Regions from separate parts of the Streptomyces sp. SID8374 genome, predicted to be linked through region 2. Evidence: riboswitches for the same ligand, from Rfam matches in the RefSeq annotation. Region 2 holds a riboswitch; the other holds the start of a gene.
What was found. A riboswitch is a leader RNA that binds a small molecule or an ion and turns the genes downstream of it on or off. The one in region 2 is predicted to bind cobalamin.
Positions count from the first base shown of each region.

Region 1: it holds a riboswitch for cobalamin, as region 2 does, so the genes downstream of both, GTY67_RS23955 (ribonucleoside-diphosphate reductase subunit alpha) here and GTY67_RS11180 (ABC transporter substrate-binding protein) in region 2, are expected to answer to the same signal.

Region 1 is NZ_WWGH01000002.1:62,888-70,472, forward strand. Features, by position in the region: gene GTY67_RS23945 (ATP-binding cassette domain-containing protein) at 1-730, opposite strand, end outside; gene GTY67_RS23950 (ribonucleotide-diphosphate reductase subunit beta) at 931-1,950, opposite strand; gene GTY67_RS23955 (ribonucleoside-diphosphate reductase subunit alpha) at 1,950-4,364, opposite strand; cobalamin riboswitch at 4,498-4,633, opposite strand; gene GTY67_RS23960 (YbdD/YjiX family protein) at 4,813-5,016, opposite strand; gene GTY67_RS23965 (carbon starvation CstA family protein) at 5,013-7,238, opposite strand; gene GTY67_RS23970 (GntR family transcriptional regulator) at 7,488-7,585, opposite strand, start outside.
Region 2 is NZ_WWGH01000001.1:2,522,149-2,529,733, forward strand. Features, by position in the region: gene GTY67_RS11160 (cysteine synthase) at 1-830, opposite strand, end outside; gene GTY67_RS11165 (MoaD/ThiS family protein) at 830-1,108, opposite strand; gene GTY67_RS35470 (putative leader peptide) at 1,220-1,336, opposite strand; gene GTY67_RS11170 (ABC transporter ATP-binding protein) at 1,406-2,203, opposite strand; gene GTY67_RS11175 (iron ABC transporter permease) at 2,270-3,310, opposite strand; gene GTY67_RS11180 (ABC transporter substrate-binding protein) at 3,307-4,308, opposite strand; cobalamin riboswitch at 4,368-4,487, opposite strand; gene GTY67_RS11185 (M67 family metallopeptidase) at 4,562-4,984, opposite strand; gene GTY67_RS11190 (amino acid permease) at 5,382-6,827, opposite strand; gene GTY67_RS11195 (DUF2017 domain-containing protein) at 7,157-7,585, opposite strand, start outside.

The DNA.
Region 1 (7,585 bases), on a different contig from region 2:
GCTCGTCCACCGCGCCGTCGTAGGCGACCCTGCCGTGGTCGATGAGGATGATCCGGTCGCACAGTTCCTCGACGTCGTCGAGGTCGTGGGTGGTGAGGACGACCGTGGTGCCCGATGCGCGGTTCAGCTCCGCGACGAAGGTGCGTATCCGCTCCTTGGCGATGACGTCGAGTCCGACGGTCGGCTCGTCCAGGTAGAGGATGTCCGGGTCGTAGAGCATCGCGGCGGCGAGGTCGCCGCGCATCCGCTGGCCCAGGGAGAGCTGGCGGACGGGGGTGTCGAGGAACGGGCCGAGGTCGAGTACCTCGCCGAACTGCCGCTGCCTCTCGCGGAACCTGGCCTCCGGCACGTCGTAGAGGCGGCCGATCAGCCAGAGCGAGTCGCGCAGGGGCAGGTCCCACCAGAGCTGGCTGCGCTGGCCGAAGACCACGCCTATCCGGCGGGCGTTGCGGGAGCGGTCCCGCCAGGGCGTGGCCCCGGCGACCGTGACCGTGCCGGAGGTGGGGACGAGGATGCCGGTGAGCATCTTGATGGTGGTGGACTTCCCCGCGCCGTTGGGGCCGAGGTAGCCGACCATCTCGCCCCGCCGGACCGTGAAGTTCACGCCGTCGACGGCACGTTTGACGGTCTTCTCACGGGTCAGGAGCGTGCGGATGCCCGCGAAGGCGCCCTCCTGCCGTTTCGGCCGGCTGAACTCCTTGACCAGATCTGCCACTTCTATGACGGGCATGTGCGCCTCTCCTGGAGCGGGCCGGGCCCGGTCGGGCGTGATCGATCTGAGAGTGTGCACGCCGAGGCTTGGTCCGGTCCAAGTGTTTTCCGTCCGGCCGGTCCCCGTGATGCCGTGACGGGACGCGGAAGGCCCCACCGTGCTCAGCAGCACGGTGGGGCCTTTTGCTGTCCGCAGTCCGGAGAGGGTCCGGAGCGGGCCTAGAAGTCGTCGTCGAACCCGACCGAGCCCTCGACCGCCACCTGGTAGGCGGACGGGCGGCGCTCGAAGAAGTTCGTCAGCTCCTGGACGCCCTGGAGCTCCATGAAGGAGAACGGGTTCTCCGAGCCGTACACCGTCGGGAAGCCCAGGCGGGCCAGGCGCTGGTCGGCGACGCACTCCAGGTACTGGCGCATCGACTCGGTGTTCATGCCCGGCAGGCCCTCGCCGCACAGGTCGCGGCCGAACTGGAGCTCCGCCTCGACCGCTTCCTTCAGCATGTCGGTGACCTGCTGCTGGAGCGCGTCGTCGAAGAGCTCCGGCTCCTCCTTGCGGACGGTGTCCACGACCTCGAACGCGAAGTTCATGTGCATCGTCTCGTCACGGAACACCCAGTTGGTGCCCGTGGCGAGGCCGTGCAGCAGGCCGCGCGAGCGGAACCAGTACACGTACGCGAAGGCGCCGTAGAAGAACAGCCCCTCGATGCACGCCGCGAAGCAGATCAGGTTCAGCAGGAAGCGGCGGCGGTCGGCCTTCGTCTCCAGCCGGTCGATCTTCTCGACCGAGTCCATCCACTTGAAGCAGAACTGGGCCTTCTCGCGGATCGAGGGGATCTCCTCGACCGCGTCGAACGCCGCCGCCCGGTCGTCCGGGTCGGGCAGATAGGTGTCCAGCAGCGTCAGATAGAACTGGACGTGCACGGCCTCCTCGAAGAGCTGCCGCGACAGGTACAGCCGCGCCTCGGGGGAGTTGATGTGCTTGTAGAGCGTCAGCACGAGGTTGTTGGAGACGATCGAGTCACCGGTCGCGAAGAACGCCACCAGCCGGCCGATCATGTGCTGCTCACCCGGCGACAGCTTCGCGAGGTCGGCGACGTCCGAGTGGAGGTCGACCTCCTCGACGGTCCAGGTGTTCTTGATCGCGTCCCGGTAGCGCTCGTAGAAGTCCGGGTAGCGCATGGGACGCAAGGTCAGCTCGAATCCCGGGTCGAGAAGGTTCTTCTCTTCGTTCGTGGTGCTCATTACTGGCAGGCCTCGCAGGACTCAGGGTTTTCCAGGGAGCAGGCGATGGCGTCCGCGTCGGGAGCCGTTGCCTGCTGTACGGGAATGGGGGCGGCGGCCGACGCCTGACCGGACGCGGCACGGGCGATCCGGGTCGCCGGGCGCGAACGCAGGTAGTACGTCGTCTTCAGCCCCTGCTTCCAGGCGTACGCGTACATCGAGGAGAGCTTGCCGATCGTCGGCGTCTCCAGGAACAGGTTGAGCGACTGGCTCTGGTCGAGGAACGGCGTACGGGCCGCCGCCATGTCGATCAGGCCGCGCTGCGGGATCTCCCACGCCGTGCGGTACAGCGCCCGCACGTCCTCGGGGATCCAGGCGAAGCCCTGCACGGAGCCGCTCGCCTCACGCAGCGCCTCACGGGTGCGGGCGTCCCACACGCCGAGCTTCTTCAGCTCGTCCACCAGGTAGGCGTTCACCTGGAGGAACTCACCGCTGAGCGTCTCGCGCTTGAACAGGTTGGAGACCTGCGGCTCGATGCACTCGTACACACCGGCGATCGAGGCGATCGTGGCGGTCGGCGCGATGGCGAGCAGCAGCGAGTTGCGCATACCGGTTTTCGCGACCCGGGCGCGCAGGGCGTCCCAGCGCTCCGGCCAGTTCAGCTCGGTGTCGTAGTGGTCGGGGTGCAGCACACCGCGCGCGGCACGCGTCTCGGACCACGCGGGCAGCGGGCCCGAACGCTCGGCGAGGTCGCAGGACGCCTCGTACGCGGCGAGCATGATGCGCTCGGAGATTTTCGTCGAGAGCGCGCGGGCCTGCGGCGAGTCGAAGGGCATCCGCAGCTGGAAGAAGACGTCCTGGAGGCCCATCGCGCCCAGGCCGACCGGCCGCCAGCGGGAGTTGGAGCGCCCGGCCTGCTCGGTCGGGTAGAAGTTGATGTCGACGACCCGGTCGAGGAAGGTGACCGCGGTGCGGACCGTGGCGTCCAGGCGCTCCCAGTCGATGGAGCCGTTCGCCACGAAGGCGCCCAGGTTGACCGAGCCCAGGTTGCAGACGGCCGTCTCGCCGTCGTCGGTGACCTCCAGGATCTCCGTGCACAGGTTCGAGGAGTGCACGACCCGGCCCGGCTCGGCGGTCTGGTTCGCGGTCCGGTTGGAGGCGTCCTTGAACGTCATCCAGCCCTGGCCGGTCTGCGCGAGGGTCCGCATCATCCGGCCGTACAGCTCACGCGCCGGGATCGTCTTGCGGGCCAGGCCCTTGGCCTCGGCCGCGCGGTAGGCCGCGTCGAACTCGTCGCCCCACAGGTCGACCAGCTCGGGCACCTCGGCGGGGGAGAACAGCGACCAGTCGGTGTCCGCGTCGACGCGGCGCATGAACTCGTCCGGGATCCAGTGCGCCAGGTTCAGGTTGTGCGTACGGCGCTGGTCCTCACCGGTGTTGTCGCGGAGCTCCAGGAACTCCTCGATGTCCGCGTGCCAGGTCTCCAGGTAGACAGCGGCCGCGCCCTTGCGGCGGCCGCCCTGGTTCACCGCCGCCACCGAGGCGTCCAGCGTCTTGAGGAACGGCACGATGCCGTTGGAGTGCCCGTTGGTGCCCCGGATCAGCGAACCCCGGGCGCGGATGCGGGAGTACGACAGACCGATGCCGCCCGCGTGCTTGGAGAGGCGCGCCACCTGGTGGTAGCGGTCGTAGATCGAGTCCAGCTCGTCCTTGGGGGAGTCCAGCAGGTAGCAGGAGGACATCTGCGGGTGCCGGGTGCCGGAGTTGAAGAGCGTGGGGGAGGAGGGGAGGTAGTCCAGCCGGCTCATCAGTTTGTAGAGCGCGGCGACCTCGTCCAGCGCGCGCACCGACTCGTCCTCGGCCAGGCCCGCGGCCACGCGCAGCATGAAGTGCTGCGGGGTCTCGATGACCTGACGGGTGAGCGGGTGGCGCAGCAGGTAACGGCTGTGCAGCGTACGGAGGCCGAAGTAGCCGAAGCGGTCGTCGGCACCGTCGGCCAGCGCCTGGTCGACGAGCTCGTCCAGCGCGGCCGCGTGCAGCGCCACGAACTCGGCGGTGCGGTCGGCGATCAGGCCCTCGCGGTGGCCCACCGCGACCGAGGCGGAGAAGTGCGTCGCGCCCTGGCCCGCGGCCTCGTCCGCGATCGTACGGGTCAGCAGCCGGGCGGCGAGCCGGGAGTACGCCGGGTCCTCGGAGATCAGCCCCGCCGCCGCCTCGGTGGCCAGCGAGCGCAGCTCGGCCTCGTCGGAGCGGGCGTTGCGCCCGCGCAGCGCGGAGGCGGCGACCCGTCCGGGGTCGGTGTCGGGCAGATCGACGGTGAGGTCGGTCAGGGTCCGCAGCAGGGCGGTCCCGGGTCCGTCGTTCGTGCCTTCGCCGGACGTGGTGGAGGCAGCGGATTCGGTGGCTGAAACCGGATCGGCGGGCGCGATGGTCACTGGGCTTTCCCTCGCTCGGCTGGGGGCCGGCGGCGAGCGGGGAGCCGGGCAGCACGGTGCCCTTCAGGGCAGCACTGCTCACGGCGTCCACCGGCCCATCCGCGAGGCCCGGACGTCTGGCGTCCGGTTCGGTCGATCCGGACGCGCTGTCGACAGGTCGTCGGACTTCGGGTGTGCAAAAGCACACTGATCACACCGTTGCGGGACAGTTCCGGATTCGCACCGGATTCCCCTGCGGCGACAGCGAGGTCGAGCATACATGTGGGGGGCGCTCGATGAGGAAGCCCCCACATGTTGTGTCGGCGTGAACAGATGTCGGTATGGCGGTCTGGCTTCTTCGCCCGGTTTTCTCCGGATCGGACAGCTGCGGACAGCCCCGTGCGAGGGCGCGAAAAGGGGCCGCCGCGCCCCTGGGAGGGGTGCGACGGCCCCGATCGGCCGGTGGTGGTCAGCAGCAGCGGAAGCCCTCGCGCGGGTCCGCCTCGCGGGCGTCCGTACGGCTGCGTTCGAAGGCGCGGCGGGTCATCACCGGCGTGTCCGGATCGTGGGCCCTCGCGTGCGCCACATAGCGGTCGTACGTCGACTCGCCGGTCAGCTCACGGACGTACCAGCGGATCCGTCCGGCCACCCGCCGTACGTCCGCGAGGGTCATGTCCGGCTCCCCGCTCCCGCCGCTTCCTTGCGGATGCCGCCCTCGGGGCCGACACCGGCGGCGGCCAGTTCGGCCTTCTCCTCCTTGGTGGCGATGAGCGAGGCCGGGGCGACGAACTTGGACTGGACGAACGGCGTCTCGTGGAGCTTGACGCTCTCCGGGTCGCGGATGGCGTTGAAGCAGACCCGCCCGGCGTCCACCAGCACCACGATGATGAGGAGTGCGAAGAGGGCGCACAGCACCCCGTCGACGGTGGAGTTGGTGACGACGGTCTGCATGTCGTCCATGTTCTTGGCCGGGGGCAGCACCTCGCCCGCGTCGATGCCCGCCTGGTACTTGTCGCGCTGGGCGAAGAAGCCGACCTTCACGTCCGGCGAGAAGATCTTCTGCCAGCTGGCGGTGAGGGTGACCGCCACGTCCCAGGCGAGCGGGACCGCGGTGACCCACGCCCACTTCAGGCGGCCGGACTTGACCAGCAGGGTGGTGCAGACGGCCAGCGCGACGGCGGCCAGCAGCTGGTTGGCGATGCCGAAGAGCGGGAAGAGCTGGTTGATGCCGCCCAGCGGGTCGTGCACACCGACCCAGAGGAAGTAGCCCCAGCCGCCGACCACGACGGCGCTGGCGAACCAGACGCCCGGCTTCCAGCTGACCTCGCGGAACGGCTTGTAGGCGTTGCCCAGCATGTCCTGGAGCATGAAGCGCCCGACGCGGGTGCCGGCGTCCACGGTGGTGAGGATGAAGAGTGCCTCGAACATGATGGCGAAGTGGTACCAGAACGCCTTCATCGCGGTCCCGCCGACCACCGCGGAGAAGATCTCCGACATGCCGAGCGCGAACGTGGGCGCGCCACCGGTCCGCGAGAGCAGGCTCGCCTCCTCGACGTCCTTGGCGGCCTGGGCCAGGGCGTCCGGCGTGATGGTGAAGCCGAAGTTGGCCACGGCCTGGGAGGCGGACTGGACGCTGTCGCCGATCACACCGACGGGCGCGTTGATGGCGAAGTAGAGACCGGGGTCGATGATGCAGGCCGCGATCATCGCCATGATCGCGACGAACGACTCGACCAGCATGGCGCCGTAGCCGATCACCCGGATCTGCGTCTCCTTCTGGACCATCTTCGGCGTGGTGCCGGAGGAGACCAGGGAGTGGAAGCCGGAGAGCGCGCCGCAGGCGATGGTGATGAAGACGAACGGGAACATCGAACCGGCGAAGACCGGTCCCGAGCCGCTGGAGGCGAAGTCGGTGACCGCGGGCATCTTCAGGGTCGGCAGCGCGACGACCACGCCCAGGGCCAGCAGCCCGATCGTGCCGACCTTCATGAAGGTGGAGAGGTAGTCGCGCGGGGCCAGCAGCAGCCACACGGGGAGCACGGAGGCGAGGAACCCGTACACGATCATCCAGATGACCAGCGTGCCCGGCTCCAGCGTGAAGAAGTCCGCCCACGACGACTCGGCGACCCAGCCGCCTGAGACGATCGCCAGGAGCAGCAGCGCGACGCCGATGAGGGAGACCTCACTGACCTTGCCGGGCCGCAGGATGCGCAGATAGACGCCCATGAAGAGGGCGATCGGGATCGTCATGCCGATGGAGAAGACGCCCCACGGCGAGTGGGCGAGCGCGTTCACGATGACCAGCGCGAGGACCGCGAGCAGGATGATCATGATGATGAAGACCGCGACCAGTGCGGCGATCCCGCCGACCGGGCCGATCTCGTCACGCGCCATCTGGCCGAGGGAACGGCCGTTGCGGCGGGTGGAGAAGAACAGCGTCACCATGTCCTGGACGGCACCGGCGAAGATGACGCCGACGACGAGCCAGATCGTGCCGGGCAGATAGCCCATCTGCGCGGCGAGCACGGGGCCGACCAGCGGGCCCGCGCCCGCGATGGCGGCGAAGTGGTGGCCGAAGAGGACCCGGCGGTCGGTGGGGTGGAAGTCGACACCGTTGTCCAGCAGTTCGGCCGGGGTCGCGCGGTTCTTGTCCGCCTTCAGGACCCGGTTGGCGATGAACCGGGAGTAGAAGCGGTACGCGATGGCGTACGAGCCCAGCGCCGCCGCCAGCATCCAGGCGGCCGAGACCTCTTCACCGCGCGAGAGCGCGAGGGTGGCCCAGCCGATCGCGCCGACCAGGCCGACCAGGCTCCAGACGACTATGGACTTCGGGGACAGCGCCCGCCGTCCCGGTACTTGTGGAACCGGTGGTGCTGGTGTGGGCGATTCCGGCATATCGATCCGTCCCCTCGCGTGATCACAGTCGTAACGTGCGCGAAATCTAGGTGGTAAGGCCGCTCTCCGGAACCCCTGTCCGCATACCGGTCGCGTATCGCCGATGTCTCCACCGAAGGTCCGCAGTAGGGACACGGACGGGAGGCGGAATCGGTTCACGCGGACGGGTGACACCGGGCCTGACCGAAAACAGGCGGTGGCCCGGGGACGGAATCCCCGGGCCACCGCCTGTCCGCACGCTGTCGGCTCTCAGTCGGTCGGCCGCTTCAGGCGGGCCACGAACTTGTACCGATCGCCCCGGTACACGGATCGCACCCACTCCACGGGTTCACCCTGGCCGTCGATGG
Region 2 (7,585 bases):
TCCCCCGCCTTGACCGCCTTCTTGCCCACGCCGATCGCCGCGTGGAGGGCGGCGCCGGTGGAGACGCCCGCGAAGATGCCCTCCTGCTGGAGGAGTTCGCGGGTGCGGGTGACCGCGTCGGCTGAGCCGACCGAGAAGCGGGTGGTGAGGACCGAGGCGTCGTAGAGCTCGGGGACGAAGCCCTCGTCGAGGTTGCGGAGGCCGTAGACCAGGTCGTCGTAGCGCGGTTCGGCGGCGACGATCTGGATGCCGGGGCGGTTCTCGCGGAGGTAGCGGCCGACGCCCATCAGGGTGCCGGTGGTGCCGAGGCCCGCCACGAAGTGCGTGATGGACGGGAGGTCGGTGAGGATCTCCGGTCCGGTGGTGGCGTAGTGGGCGCCCGCGTTGTCCGGGTTGCCGTACTGGTAGAGCATCACCCAGTCCGGGTGCTCGGCGGCCAGCTCCTTCGCGACGCGTACGGCGGTGTTGGAGCCGCCCGCGGCCGGGGAGGAGATGATCTCGGCGCCCCACATGGCGAGCAGGTCGCGCCGCTCCTGCGAGGTGTTCTCCGGCATGACGCAGACGATGCGGTAGCCCTTGAGCTTGGCCGCCATGGCGAGCGAGATGCCGGTGTTGCCGCTGGTGGGCTCCAGGATGGTGCAGCCGGGGGTGAGCCGGCCGTCCTTCTCGGCCTGTTCGACCATGTGGAGCGCGGGGCGGTCCTTGATGGAGCCGGTGGGGTTGCGGTCCTCCAGCTTGGCCCAGATGCGGACGTCCTCGGACGGGGACAGCCGCGGGAGGCGGACGAGGGGGGTGTTCCCCACGGCCGCCAGCGGGGAGTCGTACCGCATCAGCGCATGCCGCCGGCGACGGCCGGGAGGATGGTGACGTTGTCGCCGTCGCTGAGCTTGGTGGAGATGCCGTCGAGGAAGCGGACGTCCTCGTCGTTGAGGTAGACGTTCACGAAGCGGCGGAGCTGTTCGCCGTCGACGATGCGCTCACGGATGCCGGTGTGGCGGCTCTCCAGGTCGGCGAAGAGGTCGGCGAGGGTGTCCCCGTTGCCTTCGACGGCCTTCGCGCCGTCGGTGTAGGTGCGGAGGATGGTCGGGATGCGGACCTCGATGGCCATGGCGTGGGCTCCTGTCGAAAGCGGGGAGGTGGCGTGGGGCGCGCGTTTCTTCCCCCGCGCAGGGGGTGGTGCAGGTGGGTGGCGCGCGGGCCGTGGCTCAGGCCGGGCGGCTCACGGGCAGGCTGCGGGCGGGGGACAGATCGCGCTCTTGAGCCTGCACAGGTCGACGTGCAGCCGCGCGACGAGCAGCGTGCCCGGCGTCCTGTTGCTCACGTCATGGGGAACCATGCGGGCATCGTATCGATTCCCCGTCCGGAAACCCGAGTGTGATCCCACATCGTGGATGGTGAGCGACCACTATGCGGACGTGCGCCGCTCGGTGTGGTCCTGCGGGAGGTAGACCACCGTGGGGGCGCCCGTCTTCGGGTGGGTGCTGACCTCGGCGGCGACGCCGTACACCTCGCCCAGCAGCTCCGCCGTGAGGACCTTTTCCGGGGTGCCGGAGGCGACGACGCGGCCGTCCTTGAGGACGTACAGGCGGTCGCAGTAGTACGCGGCGAGGTTGAGGTCGTGCAGGGCCAGCAGGTTGGTGGTGCCCAGCTCGCGGACCAGGGAGAGGATCTCCAGCTGGTAGCGGATGTCCAGGTGGTTGGTCGGCTCGTCCAGGACGACGAGCGCGGGCTGCTGGACCAGGGCGCGGGCGACCAGGGCGCGTTGGCGTTCGCCGCCGGAGAGGGAGGCGAAGGTACGGGGGGCGAGTGCGGCGATCCCGACCCGGTCGAGGGCCTGGGTGACGAGGGCGGTGTCGGACGCGTTGTCCGCCTCCCAGAACCGCTTGTGCGGGGCGCGGCCCATCGCGACGACCTGGCCGACGGTCAGCTCGAACCCGGCGTGGCCGTCCTGCGGGACCGTGGCGATGCGCTGGGCGCGGGCCTTCACGGGGAGGGTGGCGAGGTCGTCGCCGTCCAGGAGGACCCGGCCGTGGGTGGGGCGCAGGGTGCCGTAGACGCAGCGCAGGAGCGTGGTCTTGCCGCTGCCGTTGGGGCCGACCAGGCCGACCGTCTCGCCGTCGGCGGCGGTGAGGTCGACCGCGTCGACCAGGTGGCGGCCTTCGCCGATCCCGTACGAGAGTGCCTCGGTGCGCAGGGTGGTCACGGGCGGGCTCCCCCGGGAGTGCGTACGGTCGTCATGCGGGTGCTCCCTCGGCTGTGCGTACGGTCGTCACGCGGGCGCCCCCTCCGGCCTGCGGCGCAGCATCCACAGGAAGAACGGGCCGCCCGTCAGCGCCGTGAGCACGCCCACCGGGATGTCCTGCGGGGCCGCGAGCGTCCGGGCGGCCAGGTCGGCGAGGACCAGGAACACGGCCCCGCCGAGCGCGACGACCGGGAGCAGCGCGCGGTGCGAGGCGCCGACCGCCATCCGGGCCATGTGCGGGACCATCAGGCCGACGAAGCCGATCGCCCCGCTGTACGCGACGAGCGCCCCGGTCATCAGGGAGGCGAGGACGAAGACGGCGGCCCGGAAGCGGGCGGTGTCCAGGCCGAGCACGGTCGCGCCCTCCTCCCCCACCAGGAGCAGGTCGAGGGGCCGGGCCAGCGTGAGGAGTACGGCCGTACCGGCGATCAGGGTGACCGTCGGGAGCGCGAGCATGTCCCAGCGGGCCGCGCCGAGGCCGCCGAGGGTCCAGTAGAGGACTTCCTGGAGGTGGTCGGCGCGGGCGGAGGTGACCAGGATCAGGCTGGTGAGGGCGGAGAGGATGTAGGAGACGGCGACCCCGGCGAGGACGAGCCGGTTGGTGGTGAGGCCTCCCCCGCCGCGCGCCAGGGTGTAGACGAGGAGCAGCGAGAGCAGCGCTCCGGCGAAGGCGGCGGCGGGGATGGTGACGGTGGTGGCGAGGGTCGCGCCGATGCCGAGGACGATGACCAGGACCGCGCCGGTGGAGGCCCCGGAGGAGACGCCGAGGAGGAACGGGTCGGCGAGCTGGTTGCGTACAAGGGCCTGGAGGACCGTGCCGATGACGGCCAGTCCGGCGCCGACGACGATGCCGAGGATGACCCGGGGCAGCCGGACGTCCAGGACGATCGTGCGGAACGGGCTCGCCTCCGCCCGCCCGGTCAGGATGTCGATGACCTGGCCGGGCGGGATGCGGACGGAGCCGAGGGCGAGGGCGGCGACCACGGCGGCTGCGAGGAGTGCGGCGAGGACGCCGACGACCAGGGTGTAGCGGAGCAGCCGCCGCGGTGCGGGGGTGCGGCAGGTCACGGGGTGGTGGCCGCCGGGTGGAGCTGGGCCGCGAGCTTCTCGACGGCGGCGGGGACGCGGACGCCGAGGACCGCGTCGGAGAGCGGCATGACCGCGAAGCGCTTGTTCTTGATGGCGGGGACGTCGGCGAGGGCCGGGTCGGTGAGGAGGCGCTTCTTCTTCTGTTCGACGGTGGTGGAGCCGTAGTCGTAGATCACGATGGCTTCGGGCTTGCGGGCGACCACGTTCTCCCAGGAGGCGTCGCCGAAGGACTTGTCGAGGTCGGCGAAGATGTTGGTGCCGCCGGCGCGCTTGATCAGCTCGTTGCCGATGCCCTTGCCGCCCGCGGTGAACGCGATCTTGTCGCCGCTGTCGTAGACGAAGACGGGGAGGGGCTTGAGGTCCTTGAGCTTCTCGGCGGTCGCCGCGTTGTCGGCCTTCGCCTGCTTGATCCAGGCCTCGGCGCGGTCGGTGACGCCGAAGGTGCGGCCGACCTCGCGGATCTCCTCGTAAAGGGTCTCCATCGGGGTGTCGGCCTTGGCGCAGCTCTCGGTGTTGAGCCGGGTCTCGATGCCGGACTTCTTCAGCGCCTCGCGCCCGCGCCCGTCGCCTGCCGCGAACGCGCTGGCGTAACCGCCGTAGACGAAGTCCGGGTCGGTGGCGAGGACCTGCTCGTAGGAGGGGTACTCCTTGGCGATGACGGGGACGGAGGCGTAGTCCTTCGCGTACTTCGGCAGGACCTTGTCGTCGAGATAGGCGGTGCCGACGAGGGACTTGGCCAGGCCCAGTTCGAGCATGATCTCGGTGACGTGCTGGTTCATGGTGACCACGCGCTTGGGCGGGGCCTTGTACGTGGTGGTGACACCGCAGTTGGTGACGGTGTACGGGAAGCCGTCGCTCTTCGCCGAGGCCTCGGGCCTGCCCTGGGCGCCGGTGGAGGTCTCCGGGGTGGAGCAGGCGGTGAGGGCGAGCGGGAGCAGCACGGCGGCGGCTATGAGCGCGGGGGTGCGCCGGGACATGGCGGGGCCTCTCCGGGGGATTTCCGCGTCCCCTGGTCGATGCGTGAAAGGCGGCGGGCCAGTTCCTGGCTTCCGGGCCCGCCCTCCGGTACGGGGTCGTCCACGGGGAGTCGTCCGTACGGGAGGGCGGCCCGGTCACAGTGGCGGGACCGTGCCGGATTCGCACCGGCTTCCTGGTTCCTGCTGCCTTGTGTTCGGGTCTGGGGTGCAGTGTGCCAGACCCGTGCGGCGGCTCCGCGATCCGCCCGGGTGCTCAGTACGCCTCGACGACCTGCACGTCTTCCTCGGTGATCTCGCCGTCCACGATGCGGTACGAGCGGAACTGGAAGGGGCCCGCGCCGTCGGTGTCGGCGGTGGAGACGAGGACGTAGTGGGCGCCGGGCTCATTCGCGTACGTCACGTCGGTGCGGGAGGGGTAGGCCTCGGTCGCCGTGTGCGAGTGGTAGATGATCACGGGCTCCTCGTCGCGGTCGTCCATCTCGCGGTAGAGCTTGAGGAGGTCGCCGGAGTCGAACTCGTAGAACGTGGGCGAGCGGGCGGCGTTGAGCATCGGGATGAAGCGCTCGGGGCGCCCCGTTCCGACCGGGCCCGCCACCACGCCGCACGCCTCGTCGGGGTGGTCGGCGCGGGAGTGGGCGACGATCTGGTCGTGGAGCGCCTGGGTGATGGTCAGCATGGCGCCAGGATAAGACCGACCGGCAGTCGGGGGGTGGGAGAAGGAGCGGGGCTGGGTGCGTGCAGCTGCAAGGCGGAGGATCGAGTCAACGCGGAGCGTTGGTGATTGACGACAACGCCGGAGGGGCCCCTCCCTGCCCGAGCGAAGCCGAGAGCTTGGGGGAGCGCGTGCCCAGCCCCGCGACGCCGCCCCCGATTGCCGGTCGGTCTGAGCATGCGGGCCCTCGCGTACCGGTGGGTGGTACGGGAGGGCCCGCATGGTGGACGCCGGGGCCGTGGGGGGAAGGGGAGTGGCCGGGGCGCCCGGGAGGAGGGCCGGTCCAGGGCCCGGAGTGATCGGGCCCGCCCTCGGGGTCGGTACTCGGCGCAAGCAGGTGGGGTGCTCGGCGGAGCCTGGGTCAGCGCTTGGCGAAGGCGGTGTTCTCCGGGTCGCGCGACTTGAGCACCAGGTAGGAGACGCCGAGGACGAGCGCCCAGAGCGGGGCGCAGTACAGCGAGATCCTGGCCTCCTTGTCGATCGCCATCATCACGATGACCATGCCGATGAAGGCGAGCGCGAACCAGCTGGTGTACGGGGCGCCCGGGGCCTTGAACGAGGACTGCGGGAGCACCCCCTGGTCGGCGAGGCGGCGGTAGCGGATCTGGCTGAACAGGATCATGATCCAGGCCCACATGCCGGAGATGGTCGCGAAGGAGACGACGTAGTTGAACGCCTCGCCCGGCCACTGGTAGTTGATCCAGACGCCGACGAGCATCAGGGCGGCGGAGAAGGTGGTGCCGGTGAGCGGCAGGCCGTTCTTCGTCAGCTTGGTGAAGGCGCGCGGGCCCTGTCCGTTCATGGCCAGGTCGCGGAGCATGCGGCCGGTGGAGTACATGCCGGAGTTGCAGGAGGAGAGCGCCGCGGTCAGGACGACGAAGTTGACGATGGCGGCGCCGATGCCGAGCCCCATCTCCTCGAAGGCCTTCACGAACGGCGAGACGCCCGGCTTGAAGGTGGACCACGGCACGACCGACAGGATCATGATCAGGGCACCGACGTAGAAGACGGCGATGCGCCACGGCACGGTGTTGATGGCCTTGGGCAGCACGGTCTTGGGGTCCTTGGACTCCCCGGCGGTGACGCCGACGAGTTCCACGGCGAGGAAGGCGAACATGACGATCTGGAGCGTCATCAGCATGCCGCCGATGCCGTTCGGGAAGAACCCGCCGTCGTTCCAGAGATTGGAGACGGTCGCGGTGTCACCGGCGTCGGAGAAGCCGAGCGTCAGCACGCCGGCGCAGATGAGGATCATGCCGACGATCGCGGTGACCTTGACCATCGAGAACCAGAACTCCAGCTCACCGAAGAGCTTCACGGAGATCAGATTGGCGCCGTACAGGATGACGGTGAAGACGAGTGCGGACAGCCACTGCGGAATGTCCCACCAGTACGTCATATAGGTGGCGGCGGCGGTGACTTCGGTGATTCCGGTGACGACCCAGAACAGCCAGTACGTCCAGCCGGTCACGAATCCGAAGAAGGGCCCGATGAATTCGCGGGCGTACTCCGAGAAGGAGCCGGAGACCGGGCGGTACATGAGCAGTTCGCCCAGGGCCCGCATGATGAAGAAGATGACCAGGCCCGCGAGGACGTAGGCCAGGATGAGGCTGGGTCCGGCCCGGTCGATCGCTTTGCCCGCGCCCAGGAAGAGCCCGGTCCCGATGGCTCCGCCGATGGCGATCATCTGGATCTGACGGGCTCCCAGACCTCGCTGGTACCCCTCGCCACCGGTCTCGGCCTCCCCGGATTCCGCTCCGGGCCTTCCGTGGTCGGCCTGTCCCTCGTCGACCTGTGCCGATGTCATGTGTGGTGCGCCTTTCTCCACGCCGATCCGCGCCGTCAAGGCTGCGGATCAGGTCCTGATCCCCCCGGATATGGATTGGAGTGCCACCGGCGTTCGGCCGACTTGTGGCGACCCCGGGAACAGGGGTGGCGTCCCCGGGCGATCGTGAAGATTTATCACGGCCGTCACAGGACACCACGGGACATTCTGTGGCGCATCCCACAGGCAAAAGGGGACAAGAAACTCCATCCGGAGCGAATGCCGCCTATGACTTGGGGGGATCGTTACCCGGATCTGAGCGTCCGTTGAGCGAAGGGGGCGCGCCCGGAGGGCGGCACCTTTTCCGCCGATTACGGCATCAGTGTTTCGACGAGCGTTTCCTGAAGTGCGCCGAGCCAGAGATAGGCCATCACCATCGGCTTGCGCGGGTCGCTGTCGGGGAGCCGGTAGAGCGACCCGTCCTCGCCCTCGTCCTCGTCGGAGACCTCCAGCCGGGTGCCGATGGTGAGCCGCAGGTCGTTGAGCGAGCCGAGCCAGGAGCGGCACTCGTCGGCGGTGAGGGTGAGTACGGCTCCGCCGCCGTCGGCGGGCGAGAGCGCGTCCAGCGTCCGGACGACGGCGAGGGCGTCCTCGCGCTTGCGGGAGCGCAGGTCGGTCTCGGTGAAGCGGCGGAACTCGGCGGACAGCTCCCGCAGCTCCTCCTCCGACTTGCCGTCGCTCTCGGTGAGCTCGTCGGGTCCCCCGTACGCGTCGGGGAAGAGCCGGGCCAGGGCCGGGTC